Regions from separate parts of the Blastomonas sp. CCH9-A1 genome, predicted to be linked through region 2. Evidence: riboswitches for the same ligand, from Rfam matches in the RefSeq annotation. Region 2 holds a riboswitch; the other holds the start of a gene.
What was found. A riboswitch is a leader RNA that binds a small molecule or an ion and turns the genes downstream of it on or off. The one in region 2 is predicted to bind cobalamin.
Positions count from the first base shown of each region.

Region 1: another riboswitch for cobalamin. It lies ahead of AX725_RS13490 (TonB-dependent receptor plug domain-containing protein); the one in region 2 lies ahead of AX725_RS19295 (hypothetical protein).

Region 1 is NZ_LSHM01000043.1:65,868-73,292, reverse strand. It holds gene acs (acetate--CoA ligase) at 1-1,665, shown strand, start outside; gene AX725_RS13500 (prepilin peptidase) at 1,662-2,465, opposite strand; gene AX725_RS13495 (thiolase family protein) at 2,573-3,769, shown strand; cobalamin riboswitch at 3,846-4,034, shown strand; gene AX725_RS13490 (TonB-dependent receptor plug domain-containing protein) at 4,186-6,078, shown strand; gene AX725_RS13485 (ABC transporter substrate-binding protein) at 6,186-7,118, shown strand; gene AX725_RS13480 (FecCD family ABC transporter permease) at 7,115-7,425, shown strand, end outside.
Region 2 is NZ_LSHM01000071.1:40,294-47,718, forward strand. It holds gene AX725_RS19275 (ABC transporter ATP-binding protein) at 1-566, opposite strand, end outside; gene AX725_RS19280 (FecCD family ABC transporter permease) at 563-1,549, opposite strand; gene AX725_RS19285 (ABC transporter substrate-binding protein) at 1,546-2,337, opposite strand; gene AX725_RS19290 (TonB-dependent receptor plug domain-containing protein) at 2,451-4,394, opposite strand; cobalamin riboswitch at 4,610-4,852, opposite strand; gene AX725_RS19295 (hypothetical protein) at 4,910-5,371, opposite strand; cobalamin riboswitch at 5,589-5,831, opposite strand; gene AX725_RS21350 (hypothetical protein) at 5,944-6,345, shown strand; gene AX725_RS21730 (DUF7146 domain-containing protein) at 6,256-7,092, opposite strand; gene AX725_RS19305 (lytic transglycosylase domain-containing protein) at 7,280-7,425, shown strand, end outside.

The sequences.
Region 1 (7,425 bases), on a different contig from region 2:
GCGTTGATCTGGGAAGGCGACACCCCCGGCGATGTCCGCTCGCTGAGCTATGATGCGCTGCTCGCCGAGGTGCAGCGCTTCGCCAGCTCCCTGACGGCGCTCGGCGTGGTCAAGGGCGACCGGGTGACCATCTACATGCCGATGGTGCTCGAAGGCGCGATCGCGATGCTCGCCTGCGCGCGCATCGGCGCGATCCATTCTGTGGTGTTCGGCGGTTTCTCGCCCGAGGCGCTTGCCGGGAGGATCGAGGATTGCGCGAGCCGCTTCATCGTCACTGCCGATGCGGGAATGCGCGGAGGCAAGACGGTGCCGCTCAAGGCCAATGTCGACGCCGCGCTCACCGATCACGGGATCAGCGTGGATGCAGTGCTGGTCGTGCGTCATACCGGGGCCGAAATCGCGATGACCGAGGGGCGCGACCACTGGTATCACGAATTATCGGCGACCGTGCCCGCGACCTGCCCGTGCGAACCGATGGCGGCGGAGGACCCGTTGTTCATCCTCTATACCTCGGGCTCCACCGGCAAGCCCAAGGGCGTACTCCACACCACCGGCGGCTATGCCGTCTGGGTCGCGACGACCTTTCATTATGCCTTCGATTACCGCCCCGGCGAGGTCTATTGGTGCACCGCCGATATCGGCTGGGTCACCGGGCACAGCTATTCGGTCTATGGCCCGCTGCTCAACCGCGCGACCAGCCTGCTGTTCGAAGGCGTGCCCAACCATCCCGATCACAGCCGTTTCTGGGACATGTGCGAGCGGCATGGCGTCAACATCTTCTACACCGCGCCCACCGCGATCCGCGCGCTGATGCGCGAGGGCGAAGCGCCGGTGGAGAAGCACGACCTGAGCGCCTTGCGGCTGATCGGGTCGGTCGGCGAACCGATCAATCCCGAGGCCTGGCGCTGGTACCGGCGCACCGTGGGCAAGGACGCCATCCCGGTGATCGATACCTGGTGGCAGACCGAGACCGGCGGCATCATGATCACGACGCTGCCTTGCGCGCATGCGATGCGGCCGGGCAGCGCGGGCCTGCCGTTCTTCGGCATCCGGCCCGAACTGGTCGATGCCGATGGCAATATCCTGGACGGCGCGACAGAAGGGAATCTGTGCATCGCCGCCTCCTGGCCCGGCCAGGCGCGCACCGTCTATGGCGATCACGAGCGTTTCGTGCAGACCTATTTCAGCACCTATAAGGGCAAATATTTCACAGGCGATGGCTGCAAGCGCGATGAAGACGGTTATTACCGCATCACCGGCCGCGTGGACGATGTCATCAACGTCTCGGGCCATCGCATGGGCACGGCCGAGGTCGAAAGCGCGCTGGTGCTGCACCCGCGCGTTGCCGAAGCTGCTGTGGTCGGCTTTCCGCACGACATCAAGGGGCAGGGCATCTATTGCTATGTCACGCTGAACGTCGGCGAGGAGGCCGACGAAGCGCTGGCCGGGGAGCTGAAGGCACTGGTGCGCAAGGAGATCGGCCCGATCGCCACGCCCGACCATCTGCATTTCACGCCGGCGCTGCCCAAGACGCGCAGCGGCAAGATCATGCGGCGCATCCTGCGCAAGATCGCGGAGAACGAGTTCGGTTCGCTCGGCGATACCAGCACGCTTGCCGACCCTTCCGTGGTCGACGCGCTGATTGCCGGACGCGGTTCGGTCTAAGGGCCGAGCAGCGCCACCGGCCAGGCGGCAAGCGCCATCAGCGTGCCGAGCGGGAAGCGGGTGGCGGCGTCGAGATCATGGCCGCGCCGCTGCAGCACCAGCGCGACGGCAAGCCCGAGGCCGCTGGCGATCAGCAGCACGAGTGGCAGCGCCTGCCAGCCGAGCCACAGCCCGATTGCTCCGAGCAGCAGCGGATCACCGCCGCCTAGCCCCTCGCGCCCGCGCGTCAACCGATAGAGCAGCGCGATCAGCCAAAGCCCGACGAAACCCGCGCCTGCGCCGATCAGGCGGCTGCTCCAGTCGGGCGCGATGCCGCATGCTGCGCTCGCCAGTCCGCCCAGCGCCAGCGCAGCGGTGAGCGGCTGCGGCAGCCAGTACTGGCGCAGATCGAGCAGCGCGAGCGGCAGCAGCAGCCAGCCCAACGCGGCGATGGCCAGGCCCTGCGCCCCGGGATGCAGCGTCAGCGACACCGCACCAATCGCCGCGGCACCAAGCTCGATCGCCAGGCTTTGCCAGCCGATCCGTGCGCCGCATGCTGCACATTGTCCGCGCAGCAAAAGATAGGACAGGACGGGTACGAGCTGCCATGGCTTGAGCTGCGCACCGCAAGCATCGCATTGCGACCGCCCGGTCAGGATCGATCGCCCCGCGGACCAGCGCACCACCAGTGCGCCGATAAAGCTGCCGAAGATTGCGCCAAGGATTGCCGCTGCAAGGGGCGCGATCACCGGATGGTCGAGCAGCGGCGCATACATAACGAAATTGGCCCAATGCCGGGGATCGGCAGCGCCCTTGCGCATAGCGGCTCGCCCCGAGACAGGCCAAGCGCTTTGTACTCCAAGCCTCTTGCAATCGCGCTGGCCCTAGGGGAAGGCGCTTTCACCACATTCGAAAAGGGACTCATGCCATGACCGCATTTTCCGCCGCCGATCCCGTCGTCATCGTCTCCTATGCGCGCACGCCGATGGGCAGCTTCCAGGGTTCGCTCTCGGGCGCCAGCGCCACCGATCTCGGCGCGACTGCCGTCAAGGCGGCGGTCGAGCGGGCTGGGGTTTCGGGCGATGCGATCGAGCGCATCTATATGGGTTGCGTGCTGCCGGCTGGGCTAGGCCAGGCCCCGGCGCGCCAGGCCGCGCTCAAGGCCGGCCTGCCGCAATCGGTCGAGGCGACCACGGTCAACAAGATGTGCGGGAGCGGCATGCAGGCGACGATCATGGGGGCAGAGGCGCTGGCCTCGGGCTCGGTCGATCTGCTGGTGGCAGGTGGTATGGAGAGCATGACCAATGCGCCCTATCTGCTCACCAAGCATCGCGGCGGCGCGCGCATTGGCCATGACCGGGTGATGGATCACATGTTCCTTGACGGACTCGAGGACGCGTATGAACCCGGCCGCGCGATGGGCAGCTTTGCCGAGGAAACCGCAGGCGAATATCAGTTCACCCGCCAGGACCAGGACGATTATGCCATCGCCTCGCTGACCCGCGCACAGAAGGCGCAGAGCTCGGGCGGCTTCGACCGCGAGATCGTCCCCGTCGAGATCACCGGTCGCAAGGGCACCGAGACGATCGACAAGGACGAACAGCCGCTCAAGGGCGACGCGTCGAAGATCCCGAGCCTGAAGCCGGCGTTTGCCAAGGACGGCACGATCACCGCTGCCAATGCCTCGTCGATCTCCGACGGTGCAGCGGCGCTGGTTCTGACCCGCCAGAGCGTGGCCGACAGGCTGGGCCTCAAGCCCGTCGCGCGGATCGTGTCGCACGCCGCCCACGCGCACGCGCCGGCGCGCTTCACCACCGCGCCGGTCGATGCCAGCCGCAAGGCGCTGGAAAAGGCGGGCTGGAGCGTCGACGATGTCGACCTGTTCGAGGTCAACGAGGCGTTCGCCTGCGTGTCGATGATCGCGATGCGCGACCTCGGCATCCCGCACGACAAGATCAACGTGCATGGCGGCGCGACCGCACTTGGCCACCCGATCGGCGCGAGCGGTGCGCGAATCATCGCCACGCTGGTTTCCGCCCTGCAGACACATGGCGGCAAGCGCGGTCTCGCATCGCTCTGCATCGGCGGCGGCGAGGCGACGGCGGTTGCGGTCGAGCTGATCTGATCCCCTGAAGCCCGGCCTGTCAGCAGGGCAGGCCGGGGCTTTTGTAAGGCCGGATTGACAAGCCTGCCCAAATCCAGCAATTGCGCATCCAGATGGTTCCTCCCTTAGCCGGGGGGCGAAGAGGGAAGCCGGTGCAAATCCGGCGCTGTGCCCGCAACTGTCAGTCGGGAGCCGACGGCCACTATGTCACTGGGAGCGATCCCGGGAAGACGGCCCGAGGCGATGATCGACGAGCCAGGAGACCTGCCATCGCGTCGTTCATCCGGGGGCCGGGTCCAGCCTGTTCGGATGGGAAAGTTTTTTCCTTCGTAACGACATGCCACAGGCCATAGTCGCGTCCGGGAGCGATCCCGGCGGGCCTTAATGTCGTTCATCTGCCCTTCCGCTTCGGCGGCGGCTGGGGCTGAGGGAAAACCGTGTCCAAATTCATCCGCAGTTTCACCGTGTCCGCGCTTGCTCTGGCCGTGGCCACGCCGCTCCATGCGCAGTCTGCCACCGACGACCAGGACGACGATATCGTCGTCTCCGCCAGTCGCATCGTCCAGAAGCGGAGCGAGACCGGCCAGTCGATCACCGTGGTCGACAAGGCCGAGCTCGACCGCCGCCAGACCCAGGTGCTGAGCGACGTGCTGCAGACGCTGCCCGGCATCAGCGTTGCGCGCAACGGCGGCCCCGGCGGTACAACCAGCGTGTTCATCCGCGGCGGCGACAGCTCGCAGACTCTGGTGCTGGTCGATGGCGTGCGCATCAATGATCCGTCATCGCCCTCGGGCGCGTTCGATTTCAGCTCGATCCTGACCGGCAATATCGGGTCGGTCGAGGTGTTGCGTGGACCCAATTCGGTGATCTGGGGCAGCCAGGCGATCGGCGGCGTCATCAACATCACCACGATCGAGCCGAGCGAGGGGCTGCAGGCCAATGCGCGCGGCGAATATGGCTATCGCGACACCGGCCAACTGGTCGCCAGCGTGTCGGGCAAGACCGGAATCGTTTCGGGAAGTCTCGGCGGGAGCTATTTCCGCACCGATGGCATCAGCGCTTCGGATGAGCGCAATGGTGCCACCGAGAAGGACGGGTTCAAGAACCTGACGCTCAACGGCAAGCTGCGCGTCGCGTTCAGCGATGCGATCAGCCTCGATCTGCGCGGCTTCTATACCGATGGCGAGGCCGAATTCGATAACCCGCCTGCCGATACACTGCCCGTGACCGACAGCCGCCAGTTCGTCGGCTATGCCGGGCTGAACGTGGCGCTGTTCAACGGTCGTTTCCGCAACCGCATCGCCTATACCCGCACCGACATCAAGCGCGTGACCACCGATCCGACACCCGGATCGTTCAACCCCGCGCGCGCCAAGGGCACGCTCGACCGGTTCGAATATCAGGGCGTGGCCGACGTGGCCGATGCGCTGACGCTGGTGTTCGGCGTCGAGCACGAGCAGAGCGAGGCGAGCACCTTCTTCCCCTCGTTCAACACTGCGCCCGATGTCAGTGACGTGCACATGACCAGCTATTACGGCCAGGCCATCGTGCGACCGCTCAAGGGGCTGACCGTCACCGGCGGGGTGCGCGTCGACGACCAGCAGGTGTTCGGCAGCAAGACCAGCCTGGGCGGCAATATCGCCTATACGCCCAATGACGGCGATACCGTGATCCGCGCGACCTATGCCGAGGGTTTCCGCGCCCCGGCGCTCAGCGAGCAACTCGCCGCATTCGGCAATCCCGATCTGCGCCCCGAAACAGCGCGCAGCTATGATGCGGGGATCGAACAGTCGCTGATCGACGGCAAGCTCCGCGCGCAGGCGACCTGGTTCCGCCGCAATACCGAGGACCTTATCGTCTTTTCTTCGGCGACGTTCAGCCTCGAGAATATTGCGGCGGCGCGGGCGCAAGGCGTGGAGCTTGGCCTGTGGATGCAGCCGGTGCCCAATTTCACCGTGCAGGCACAGTACAGCCTGGTCGATACCGAGAACCGCTCGCGCGAAGCGGACTTTTCGGGCCGGGTCAATTTCGGAAACCGGCTCGCGCGGCGCGCCAAGGACAGCGCCTCGGTGCTTGTCGACTGGAAATCCCCCTGGGGGCCGGCGCTGGGCGCGACCTTCCTGATGGTCGGCGACACGTTCGACGATGTCGCCAACACCGTGCGGCTCGACAGCTATGTCCGCGTCGATCTGCGCGCTAGCTGGAGCATCTCGGACAATCTGGAAGTCTATGGCCGGGTCGAAAACCTGTTTGACGAGGCGTACCAGACCGCGTTCAATTATGGCGTGCCCGGACGTGCGGGCTATGCGGGGGTCAGGTTGAAGATGTGATGTCAAGGGTTCTCCCCCCTTTCTCCGTTTGTCCCGAGCGAAGTCGAGGGACGTGCGCGCATCGGTTGTGCAAGGTCCCTCGACACGCTCGGGACAAACGGTTGGGGGTGGGCGCTTTGTTGCTCGCCATGTGCAGCATCCTCACCGCCTGCTCGCTGGGCAAGGCCGCGACACCCGCACCACTCGAACCTCCGGTTCGGGCGATGCGGGTCGTGAGCCTCGATTATTGCGCGGATCAATATGTGCTGAAACTTCTCGGACGGGAGCGCATTCTCGCGCTCTCGCCCGATGCCACGCGCGATTTCTCGTATATGCGCGAGACGGCAAAAGGCATGCCCAAGGTTGCCCCGCGCGCCGAGGACGTGCTGGTGCTCAAGCCCGATCTGGTCGTGCGCAGCTATGGTGGCGGTGCGGACGCGGGTGCGTTCTTCGCGCGCGCCGGGGTGCCGGTGTTGCAGCTGGGCTATGCCGAGGATTTGGCGGGCGTGCGGCGCGTGCTGATCGAGACCGCCGGACAGCTGGGCGAGCGGGCGCGGGGCGAGCGGATCGCCCGCGAGATGGATGCGCGGGTGGCTGCACTTAGACACCCATATCCGTTTGTCCCGAGCGAAGTCGAGGGACGTGATCGCCCAGGGTTGCGCGCAGGTCCCTCGACTTCGCTCGGGAACGCGGAGAGGATGAATAAAAAAGGCGGCCCAACCCTGCTCTATGCCACCCCCGGCGGGGTCACCACCGGACCCGGATCGCTGATCCATGAACTCATCGAACTCGCCGGATACCGCAATTTCCAGACCGAGCCCGGCTGGCAACCGCTGCCGCTCGAGCGGCTGGCCTATGAAAAGCCTGATCGCGTCGCGGTCGCCTGGTTCGGACGGCGCGACTACAATCCCGATCAGTGGAGTGCGGCACGGCATCCGTTGATGCGCACGGCGAGCGAACATCCAATCATCGGGCTTGAAGGCGCATGGACCGCGTGCGGCGGCTGGTTCGTGCTCGACGCCGCCGAGGCGATGGCGCGGGCCAGAGGCGCACAGCTATGACCCGCACACGCTGGCTGATCCCAGGACTGGTCGTCGGGATCGTGATCGCGCTGGTCGCGGCCTGTCTGCTTGGATCTGTCCCGCTGCCGCCCGCGCGCATGGCGGCGGCTTTGCTGGGCATGGGCGAGCCGGGCGACATGCTCGTCGTGTGGCAGGTACGGCTGCCGCGGGCGCTCGCGGCGCTGGTCGCAGGCGGCGCATTGGGGCTGAGCGGCGCGGCGCTGCAAGGCCTGCTCCGCAATCCGCTGGCAGAGCCCGGCGTGCTCGGCGTTTCCGCGATGGCGGCGCTGTTTGCGACCGTGGCGCT
Region 2 (7,425 bases):
CCGGCCGTGGTCCGGGCCTTGAGACGCTGGACGGCATCGATGGCATGGCGTGGATCCAGACCCGCGGTTGGTTCATCAACGATCAGAAGCGCTGGATCGCCGACAATCGCGCGGGCCAGCATTGCCCGCGCCAGTTCGCCACCCGACAATTGCGTGGCTGGCCGATCCCGCAAACCCAGCAGATCGCAGGCGAGCAGTGCATCGTCGATGGCGGGAAGCAGAGCGGACGGTATGGTGCCGAATGCTGGCAGCGCCGGAGTCAGCCCGAGCGCAACCACGCGCTCTACGGTGATCGGCCAATCAACCCCCGCACGTTGCGGCAGATAGGCACGCAACTTGGCAAGTTCCCGGCGGCCAAGGCGGTGGAGGTCCTTGCCATCGAGTTCGACCGAACCTTGCACCGGGCGTTTGAGGCCCGATGTGATGTCCAGCAAGGTGCTCTTGCCGGCGCCATTGGGGCCGATCACAGCAGTCAGATGGCCCGATGGAACACGCGCCGATATCCCGTCAAGGACCAGACGCTGCCCCCGGCGCGCCGAAACACCATGAAAGTGCAGCGCGCTCATGCGGTGCGTCTCCGGACATGAAGGACCAGCCACAGGAAGAACGGTGCCCCGATCAGGCTGATGAACACCCCGAGATTTAGCGGCATGCCCCGGAATACCAATGTGCGCGACGCGATGTCGGCGAGGGTTACCAGAACGGCTCCAACCAGCATGGCCGGGATGAGCACCTTGCCTGGACGATGGGCGACCAGAGGCCGGACAAGGTGAGGCGCAATCAGGCCTACGAAACCGATCGTTCCGGATACGGCGGTTGCGCCTCCGACGCCAAGGGCCGTACCGATCAGCGCCAGCATGCGCGTTCGTGAAACCGCAATCCCCAGGCTTTCAGCCTGCGCTTCACCCAATGCAAGAGCATCCAGAGCTCGGCCCGTCAGCAGAAGCATCGTACCCCCGGCAAGGATAAAGGGTGTGGCAAGGCGGACATGATCCCAGCTTCGATCGGCAAGCGAACCCATCAGCCAGGTCATGATCTCGTAAGCGGCATAAGGATTGGGGGAGAGGTTGAGCGCCAGACTGACGCCTGCACTGGCTATGCTGCTGACTGCTGCCCCGGCCAGGATGAGCGATAGGGTACCGCCTCCCCGCGCAAGGATGAAGGCAATGCCTGTGGTGACGAATGCACCTGTCAGACCAAACAGCGGAGCGGCAAGGGTAAAACTGGCGGCAAAGCCGAAATAGATGGCGATGACCGCACCGAGCGAGGCACCTGCCGAAACGCCCAGCAGGCCGGGGTCAGCCAGCGGGTTTCGCAACAGCCCCTGCATGACGGCACCCGAGAGGCCAAGGATGCCACCGATGGCCATCGAAAGGACAACCCGTGGCAGGCGGATCTGGGTGACGATCTGGCCAGCCAGATCCGCATGATCGAAAGCCAGCGCCTGAAACGCTTCGCGTGGTGTCAACCAGACGGAGCCAGCCAGCACCGAAGCGAAAGCGCTGGCGAGCAGACAACTGACCAGCATGGGAACAAGCCACCGGGTCATAGCGATTTCCCACCGGCAAAGGGAAGGGGAGAGCGGGCATGGAGAGCCGCTGAACGAAGTTCGTTGCGCAACTGCATCGCGGCTTCCGTCACCATCGGCGTTCCGCAAACGTAGTACGCCTGTCGGATCGTCAGCGTACGGTCACCGTCCCAGTAGCGACGGATTAGAGGGTGTCGCTCGACGTTTTCGCGAAGCCCCGGGCGGCGACCTACCCCGGCGCCTTTCACCAGCAGGGACGGAGCAGAAAGGAGCAGGATTTCGATATCCGGTTTGCCGTAGCTGCTCTTCTGCAGTGTGTTGGCAACATTGGTCGCACCGGCTGTCTTGAGCACAGTGTCATAGAGAGACCCCGTGCTTGCATTGAAGCCAGCACCATCCCACGCAGCCACTCGTAGCGGCGGGCCCGGATCGCGCGCAAGGTCGGCCAGTTGGCGGTCCATTTTTGCGATCAATTCCTCGCCGCGAGCGGGCTCTCCTACTGCCTTGGCGACCTGTCGGGTTATCTTGCGGATATCTTCGTAGGTTTCCGCATGATCGACCTCGATCATTGGAAACCCTAATCGCTTAAGCAGTCCGCGTGTTGCCGGCGTCGTAAATGCCCCGGCAATAACCAGGTCCGGCTTCTGGCGCAGGACCTCCTCCGACATTCCATGGTTGATGTCGACACGCGCAGCCTCGCGGAACATGAGGGAGCCGTCGGGATCGCGCGACAGCCAAGTGACCGACGCGATCCGCTCAGGTGGCAGCAATGCCAGGACAAGCTGATCCGTGCACTGGTTCATCGACATGACATGGACTGGCTTTGCTGCCGCCTGGCTGCGACTACCAGACGGCTCCGTGCAACCGGCCAGAGCCGGAAGCACGGAGATCATCCAAAGGAGGCAGAGCGCCTTGCGGAACATCAGAAGCGGACGCGAACGCCACCATAGCCTGCGCGGCCCGGAGTGGCGAAACTGAACACCTCTTCGTATTGCTCGTTGATGAGGTTTTCTACGCGCGCAAACAACGAAATGTTGGGGCGCAACTTGTATTCGGCATTCAGGTTAACCAGTACATATTCCCTCAGGGACACGCGCACCGGAATGAAGCTTGGATTTGTAAACGCGACATCGGTCTGACGCCCGTTGTAGCGCACTGTCAACGTACCCGAAAAGCGCTCATCCTTGCTGAACACTGTCGCGTTGAAACTGCCGATATGCTTGGGGCGACGCACCTCGACTGTGCCGTTTTCTCGCGCATGAAGCCATGTGTAGGCGGCGTCCAGCCTGATCTGGGGAATTGGACGGGCGGCAAGGGCCACCTCAATGCCATGCTGTTTCGACAAAGTTGCACGGTTTGATGGCGTCGCTATGAAGGTCGGAGCGGGGAAGGTCGTGAAAATTTCGTCCTTCAGGCGGCTATCGAAATAGGTCGCGCTTATGGTGGCCTTGCCATCGCTGAAGCTTTGCTCGATGCCGGCTTCCCACCCTTCCGACTTCTCGGGCCTCAGGTTAGGGTTGCCAATATAGCGGCCATCGGAAAATCCATAGAGCTCGAAATAGCCCGGATTCTTGACCCCCGTTCCATAGGCACCGCGAACACGGGTACCAGTCGGGAGCGAATAACTGCCTTGAACCCGCCAAGTTGTGGGGTCATCAAAGCGATCATTTTCGTCATGGCGGATCGATGCACCAAAAGAGAATGCGTCGTTGATCAGCAGTTCATACTGCCCGACAATCCCGACATTGTCGGTCGATCTTTTTCCCTGAAACGCGAAGGATGACGGTGTGGTGTTCTGGAATTCTTCGCGCTCGACGTCGATTGCGGCGGTCAGGCGATGCCGGATGGCGTCGGTGCCCAGCCGCAGGCTCGATTCGAACGAGCCTTTGTAGCGGTTACCCTTGTTGCCGTAATCGAAGCCCGCAGCGTCGAAGCCCTTGCGCTCGCTCAACGCGACTTGCCCTGTCACTGCGTTCGTCCAGCGGCCGTCGAGCCCGATCAGTTCAGCTCTCACAAGACCATAGAAGGCCTTGTTTCTGAAGAACACGCCGGGGCTGTCGACGGTGAATCCGAATAGCGGGCTCGCCGGATTGTTCTCGCTGTTGTTGGTATCGGCTTCCGTGAAGCTGTAGCGGGCAACGCCGGTCAGTTTGAAGGTTTCGGACGGCGACCAGATGAGCTTGGCCGAAAGGCCTGCGATGTCGGAGCCGACATCCCTGCTGCCATTTCGTGCCGTGGGATAGCCGCCGGTGTGATAGTAAGCGCCAGACACAGCATAATCGAGATCGCCAGACACTCCGCCAGCACGCGCGCTTCCGGTGAAGGTGTTGAAGCTGCCGCCCTCTGCGCGCAAGCTGACCCCCGGAGCCTCCTTCCCGGTCAATGTCAGATACTGGATAACGCCGCCGATCGCGTCCGAACCGTAAAGCGAGGACTGCTGCCCTCGCAGGACTTCAACGCGGGCTTCGGGATCGGCAATGAGAGTGGCGAAATCGAACTCGCCAAAATACGGGTCCGAAGCTTCTATACCGTCAATCAGAACGAGGACGTGGTTGCCCTCGGAGCCGCGAAGCCGGAGCTGGGTGAGGCCGCCAGCAGCGCCGGTGCGGCTCACGGCAACGCCCGGCACATCGCGCAGAATGTCCGAAACAATCCGGGTCTGGCGCTGCTCCAACGCTTCGCTGTCCAGTACCGTCACCGACGCACCGAGCTTGTTTACGGCCACGGCCTCACCGGACCGTGACGCCGTCACGACAATGGTTTCTCCGCTGTCATTGGTTGTAGGCTGTCCCGGGTTCGACTGCGCGAAGGCCGGGCAGCTGGCTAGCGCCAGCGCAAACGTGGATACGAGAACAGGTTTCTTCATCGGGATACCCCCTTGGTGCCGAGCAACTGCGCGACGAAAAGGGGCAACCGGATCCATCAACTCCCAAGGCGAGTCGGGAGAGCGCACGAACGGTCGGCCAGGCCAACGCGAGTGGGCACAATTCACCCGCGCAGGACTAACCCTGCGGCCCCAGCCGCAATGGTTCGTCGCTCAGACGGAGGTTACCGTGCCATGGCCATCCCCTGGACCGCAGCAAGAGCGACCAAACGCCGGCAGGTCTCCTGGCTCGCGGGTCATAGCTTGATGCACGGCCTTCCCAGGCCGCGCTTGGACAAGCGTAAGGCCCAGTGGCTGCTTCCGCCCGAAGGTGGAAGCGATGTGCATCGCGCTCGCCGCTTACAGTTGCAGGGACAGCCTCGGATTCGGATCAGCCAAGGCCGCTCCTCACCGTGTTCCCGAATTAAGCCCTCTCGGGCACCGGCGCGATCTGTTGACAACGGTCTTAAACCGTTGACGTTGATCCACTAGTCGAAAGTCGCCCGAAAGCCAATCCCTTAACGACTGGCATCGGAACGACGCCAAGCCTCAACGATGGCAGGATTTTCAAGCAACCGTTCCACCGCATCCACATTATAGGTCGCGAGCGAAATGAGGTTGTCCCCTCGGCGTATTTTGGATGTCCCGGAAATTTGCAGTCGGCCATCTTTCGACCACCGGTTGCGTTCGGCGGGGGTGAGCGACAACAGCTTCTCAATCTGCTTGAGACTAAGGGGTTTCGAAGCGATCCGGCGGAGCCTGTCGCGAAGCTCATCGACAAGCATTTCAGCAGAGCCCAACTGATCGGGTTGAAATCTGCAAACTCTTCCGGGTTTGTCGATTGCGCTGCCACTCTTCGCCATGAGTAGCCGCATGGTAGCGTCGCGCTCGCCCTTATGGACCACAAGGCCAATCGGCATCGGCCCATCGAGGTCTACCTCTACGACCAAATGGTCATTGTCTTTCTTGAGGGTGACCAAGCGGCGGATTGCCATAACGTCAGGCACTATATGACATTTGCATTGCAGGTGTCTCCGGTCCGGACGCCACGAACCAAGACCAAGTCGCCACGTGAGGTGGTCAGCAGCTTTCTCCTGGCGCGCGCCCGCAGCGCCGGGGCCGCTGAAAGACCCAGTCACATCGATTCGTCGCTCAGACGGAGGTTTACCGTGCCATGGCCATCCCCTGGACCGCAGCAAGAGCGACCAAGCGCCGGCAGGTCTCCTGGCTCGCGGGTCACAGCTTGATGCACGGCCTTCCCAGGCCCCGCATGACTTAGCGTCCGGCCCAGTGGCTGCTCCCGCCCGAAGGTGGAAGCGATGTGCATCGCGCTCGCCGCTTACAGTTGCAGGGACAGCCTCGGACTCGGATCAGCAAAAGCCGCTCCTCACCGTGTTCCCGAATTAAACCCTCTCGGGCACCGGCGCGATCTGTTGACAACGGATTTTAACCGAAGTCAGCGGCAGTATAATTGACATACAGGATAAAACCAAGCTGTGTCTTGAAGTGATAGCGTTTTCCTTTGGCCCCATCACCGAAAATCCGAGATTTCATGGGCAAATGGTTCGCCATAAATCGAATTGACGCGATTGATAATCCCGCAAGCTTTGTAGTGGGAAAGATGCAAGTAATCGGTCTGCGTAGTTTCGCTGCACTGCTTGAAACGGGTTCCTCAATGGACCGATCCGTTTTCTATGATGGTGTGGCCTATGAACTTCGACGGCGGAAGTCGGAACTGCATATCGATGCTGAAATTCGACCGGCAAGTTTGCGGTATGTTTCCGAATGGCTCGTTCAACAGCTTACAGCGTTTGTCGGTGCCTCGCGCCCGATCTTCATCGCCGACACTCAGCCTGATGTTCATTTAACGGATATGGCTCTGAGCTTCTGCCCAATCGTGGAAAGGCCTTGGCGGCGGATCACGCAAGAGCTGCCTTTCTGGTATGTTATGTGATCCAACTGCCGCCATTGCAGCGTATCGGCCTGGACCATCGTTGTCCGCGGCGATGTAAAGGGTGCCAACTTGGTCCGGAACGTTGATTAGCGCGAGACGCTTATTCCCGAGTGCTGCCCAGCAAGGGACTCCTTTGATCTGAGTATAGCTCGCCGCATCCTCCATGCCCTCAGCAATGGCGAGCACGTCGCCCTCGAACTGCGGTGCCCACGCGCCCCGTTCAGGCTTTCCGAGCATGAATTTGCCATCATGCCATGTTCCGTCGTTGGTCAGCCTGATCCGCTGGATGGCCGTCATCCGGTGCCCGGTTCTGACACCGACCAGTATCGCGGGCCGGAAGGTGGTCTTAGGCTTGCGGCCGAATGGGCACCGCGGATGGAAGCGTAAGTCGGGGAGGTCGATTGGCAGCCGCCGCGACCGAAGGTAGACTTCACCGAGCGTTCCGCGGATCTCCGTGGCCTGATCCCATATCCTTCTGACGTTTGGCGCAGTTCGTTCTGGCTGATAGCTTGGGGCAGAGGAATTCAGGATCGGTTTGGTCCGACCGATTTCGCGCAGGACATCCTCGCTGCGGCATCCCGCAAAACAGTGGACCAGAATACCCCGCTCGCCCTGCCGGACTGAAAGTGACGGCGTTCGGTCTGCATGCGCAGGGCAGATGCACATCGCGTAGGAACCGTGCCAACGGCCCTTCAGCGCAGCAACGATGTCGATGGTCTCCTGGGTGGGTTTGAGCGCAACTAGCATAAACTCGCTCCTCTCAGCTCAGCCTCACCATCTTTCCCCTCTGGATCGACCCGACCTTCTCCGGCACGGCTCGCGATGGCCAACGCCGCTTTCGTCTGTGCGATGCCAGATTCTGGGCGATTGCCATGCGCCGCCTGTTCATTTAGAAAAGTGGGGCGATATCCGAACCACGCCGAAAGGTGTGGTCATGAAAAATCTTCTATTTTTGCTGGTCGCTTTGACGCCGACGCCATCATCGGCGCGCGAAGCCATGCTCGACGTGTTTGTGCCAGAGGCAAAACCGGATTTTGCTGTGCTCCGCCCACAGTTGCGCGGGGCGGTCGATCTCGAGCA